One region of the Sphingobacterium sp. JUb20 genome, then DNA from elsewhere that is predicted to be linked to it. Evidence: riboswitches for the same ligand, from Rfam matches in the RefSeq annotation. Region 1 holds a riboswitch; the other holds the start of a gene.

Region 1 (2,208 bases):
ACGGCATACTCTGTTCCAAACCTTTTTTTACTGACATATAGCACAGCTTTACTATCTGGTGTCCATTCAAAATCTTCAGAACCGCCAAATGGCATTTGAGGGCTATAGAAAGGCTCATCCTGCAATAAATCAATTGCTTCGCCAATCTTACCGTTGTTATAGCTGGCTACAAATGGATGATTGAATTTTCCATTATTGAACGTGTCCCAATGACGGTAGTCAAGATTGTCAAAAACATAAGCGTCAGATTTTGGTAAATCAGGATATTTGTCGGTACTGTGATATTTTTTGATTAAAACTGCTTTGCTAAATAAAATATATTGACCATTTGGAGATAGTATTACATTTTCTAGATCAGTTTCGCTTTGTGTCAATTGTATAGCTTCACCTTTATATCTATTCTTTTTCCAAAGTTGCCCTTTGAACAAGTAAATGATATCGCCATTTTCTGTAATCTGTACGACAGACTCACCGCCCTTTTCACTTGTTAGAGGAGCTGTGTTACCTGTTTCTAGGGATAATGTGTAAAGGTTTTTTTCCGAACTGTTTGTTTCTATAGCATAATTAGAGACACCATATACTAAAGTTTTTCCATCTGTTGAAATTCCTTCTCCAGAAACACGGCCTAATTTCCAAAGTGTCTGCGGATCTAATGGTGCTTTTGCGGTGTTTTCCATATTAAGAACCATTTTGGTTTCTTTGTTTTCCTGAGCTATTGATGCCGAAGCGCATAATAAAATGGAAAGCGTTATTAAAGATTTTTTTTTCATAAAGAATACGAATATGAACAGGCAAGATACAAAATCTAAGATCATTTAACATATTAAATAAAGTATTGGAGAAAGAAAACAAGGTGAAGCAATTGTTCAGAATGACGCGATATCACTTTGTGTTAAACTATTGAAGGGAATTGGAGAAATTATAAAATACTATCTTAACGCATTAAAAAAAGCATAGCATTGATATTAGTGACTGAAAATTATATAGAATTAGTTGGATAAAAAAAGCTTCACTCAGTGCTCAAAAAGGAAGGGCTATTTAACCTTTTTAGCGCTGAGTGAATACGCAATTTTAAAGCTGTCTTTGCTCTTATTGGAGAATCGGGATAAGCGTATTTTCCTCTAATCTTACTGCGACATACTTTACGGAAGTAAAACCATCTTCTCTAGAAATGATGTTGGAAAGATCTAGCCCTCTTTTAGAAAAAGTACTTATGAGCGCAGTGCGGAATGTAGATTTGGAAGAACCCCAACCTTTTTCCGATACCGTATCATTGTTGAGCTGTATCAGTTCGTTGATTGAATAATAACTGAATTTTTCCAGTAAATGTTGATAAAGATTTGGTGTTGACATACAATTTAAAAATTTAAAGGATTAAACCATAAACTGTATCCAGATATTTTTGGTCGAAACCCATATTAATTTACCACCGCGGTTATGTAACTCGGTTGGTATTGCAACGTGCAATTCTGAATACTCTACAAAGTTAGTAGATTTTATTTTGTTTCAAAATTTATTTTAAAATAATTAATTCATGATGAGAATTTTATGAATGATGTCGATCCGATTATTATTTCTTTATGGCAGCAATTATAATAAATATTGGCCTTCTCATCTCGTCTTTCATTTCCGGATAAATTTTTAAAACTTCCTCTGAAGGTTTGGGTTCCGATATTTGTTGAATATCAAAATTAGATTTAATAACTGTGTTGATGATAGTTTCTAAATTTCGATGGTATTTAGTTACCTCGTGTCCAAGAAATCGAGTGTTTCTTTGACCTTCTTCCTGATAATTGTCCATCGGCCAATGCAGACGATTTCCATTTTCATCCTTAAACCAATCCTGTTCAGCTCTTGAAGTAAAAGCAGGGTGCTCCATTGAAAAGACAAAACTTCCTCCTTTTTTAAGAATTTGATTTATTTTCATAAAAACACTTCTTAAATCTTTTAGGTAATGGAATGCAAGTGAACTAATAACGACGTCAAATTCTTCATGGTCAAAATTAATATCCTCGATGGCCATTTTTTTATATTCAATTTCAAAGTTTTTGGAATGCTCTTTTGCTTTATCAATCATTTTTTGAGATAAGTCAATTCCAATTACATTTTTAGCCCCTTTTTGCTTAGCATAAATGCAGTGCAATCCATATCCGCAACCTAGATCAAGCACTTTCTTATTTTGGAAATCGGGTAACATTTTCTGTAAAA
Region 2 (2,208 bases), on a different contig from region 1:
AAAAAGATACTTTACAAAATGATAATCAAGATTTTGAAACCAATGCTAAGCCAATAAATTATAAGCAATTAATAGTTCCTGTGGCTTTAATGACTTACGGAGTAATCTCATTAAATAGCCCATACCTCAAACATAAGGATCAACAAATAAACAATTCAATTAATAATGATCCGTCCAAAACTTTTAAACTTGATAATGTTAGCGTTTTCATTCCTTCTGCCGCTGTCTTTGGGCTTGACTTACTCGGAATACCAAGTAAGCACAATTTAAAACAACGCTTAGTGGTAAGTTCGATTGCCCATGCAATCACCTTATCAGCAGTTTATACCATAAAAAAAACGACACCTACTTGGAGACCTGATCGCGCAGATCAAGAATCTTTTCCTTCAGGACATACTGCTGTACCTTTTACCGGTGCAGAAATTCTATGGCAAGAATATAAAGATCAATCCATTTGGTATGGTATTGCAGGCTATACAATTGCGGCGGGAACAGGTTACCTGAGAATGTATAATCATAAACATTGGTTTTCTGACGTCGCCATGGGAGCTGGTATTGGTATTATGGGAACAAAAATTGCATACTGGCTATTACCATTATTTGATAAACACTTGCAATCAAAAAAAACAAGTTACCTAACGATGGCAACACCGTTTTACAATGGAAAACAAATTGGTTTGTCTGCTAATTTCCAATTTTAAACCTTGGTTTATTATCATTTTTATATAAAAGTTACAAAATATTTGTTTTTATAAAACTAATTCCGATATTTACAGCGCTTATAGAGAAAGGCAGAGGGAATAGACCCAATGAAGCCTTAGCAACCTGTCAATTGACAAGGTGCTACATTCTACCCCATCAAAAAGTGGGAATGATAAGCTAGACACAAAATATATCTTGTGCCCTCCTCTCTAAAAGCAATCAAAAAATTTAGTAAATAGATTCAAGAATTTTTGATCGTTTTTTATTTCGAATAAAAAAAATCCTTCTAATTTCTTGCTTCGTTAAGGTTGAACAAATAAAATAATTTTATATTTATGTTACTAACGAACAACTTAGGTTACCCACGTGTAGGTGCCTTCCGCGAGTTGAAAAAGGCCAATGAAGCATATTGGGCTAAAAAAATCAGCGCGCAAGAATTATTGCAGGCTGGACTGAAAATCCGTGAAGGCAACTGGAAAACTCAAAAAGATGCTGGCATCGATTTGATTCCTTCCAATGATTTTTCATTTTATGACCAAGTTTTAGACTTGACATTAACTGTAGGTGCAATCCCTGCACAATATCAATCACTTTTAAATAACGAAGATAAAGGATACAATTTGGACCTTTACTTTGCAATGGCGCGTGGTTTCCAGCAAGATGGCGTTGACGTAACGGCAATGGAAATGACAAAATGGTTTGATACCAACTACCATTACATCGTACCTGAATTCGTGAAAAATCAAGAATTCAAATTGACTTCAGAGAAATTCTTAAATGAATATAATGAAGCAAAATCTTTAGGTATTGAAACGAAGCCTGTGTTAATTGGCCCGATCTCATACTTATTATTAGGTAAAGAAAAAGAATCTGGTTTCAACCGTATCGATTTAATCGATAAGTTGGTTCCTGTATATGAAGAAATCTTAACTAAATTGGCTACCGCTGGTGCAAAATATGTACAAATTGATGAGCCATTTTTAGCTTTAGATATTGATGATGCAACACGTGCTCTATACACTCGTGTATTTACTAAATTAGCTGCTGCTGCTAAAGACATCAAAATTATTGTAACGACTTATTTCGAGGCTTTACGTGACAACGAAGAAACAGCTCTAAACTTACCAGTTTACGCAGTTCATGTTGATTTAGTAAGAGGTGAAAACCAACTCGACACTATATTAGCCAAAGTTCCGGCTTCATTAACACTTTCTTTGGGTGTAGTTGAAGGTCGCAACATTTGGAAAAATGATTACGTAAAATCTTTAGCACAAATCAAAAAAGCTGTTGATGCTTTAGGCAAAGACCGTGTATTAGTAGGACCTTCGAGTTCATTATTACACGTACCTTTCGATTTAGACAATGAAGATAATGAAGAGTCATTGCCTAAAGAAGTTAAAAATTGGTTGGCATTTGCTAAGCAAAAATTAGCAGAGGTAAAAGATTTAGCGATCTTAGCTGAAGGCGAAGTAGATGCAAAAACCACTGAGCGTTTCGAAGCCAATA

Evidence for each region. A riboswitch is a leader RNA that binds a small molecule or an ion and turns the genes downstream of it on or off. The one in region 1 is predicted to bind S-adenosylmethionine.
Region 2: another riboswitch for S-adenosylmethionine. It lies ahead of metE (5-methyltetrahydropteroyltriglutamate--homocysteine S-methyltransferase); the one in region 1 lies ahead of EDF66_RS20105 (hypothetical protein).

What each region holds. Positions count from the first base shown of each region.
Region 1 covers NZ_SLYV01000012.1:186,363-188,570, reverse strand. The annotation lists gene EDF66_RS20110 (S9 family peptidase) at 1-770, opposite strand, end outside; gene EDF66_RS20105 (hypothetical protein) at 1,090-1,353, opposite strand; SAM-I-IV-variant riboswitch at 1,389-1,482, opposite strand; gene EDF66_RS20100 (class I SAM-dependent methyltransferase) at 1,571-2,208, opposite strand, start outside.
Region 2 covers NZ_SLYV01000008.1:191,746-193,953, reverse strand. The annotation lists gene EDF66_RS14945 (phosphatase PAP2 family protein) at 1-701, shown strand, start outside; SAM riboswitch class I at 777-881, shown strand; gene metE (5-methyltetrahydropteroyltriglutamate--homocysteine S-methyltransferase) at 1,038-2,208, shown strand, end outside.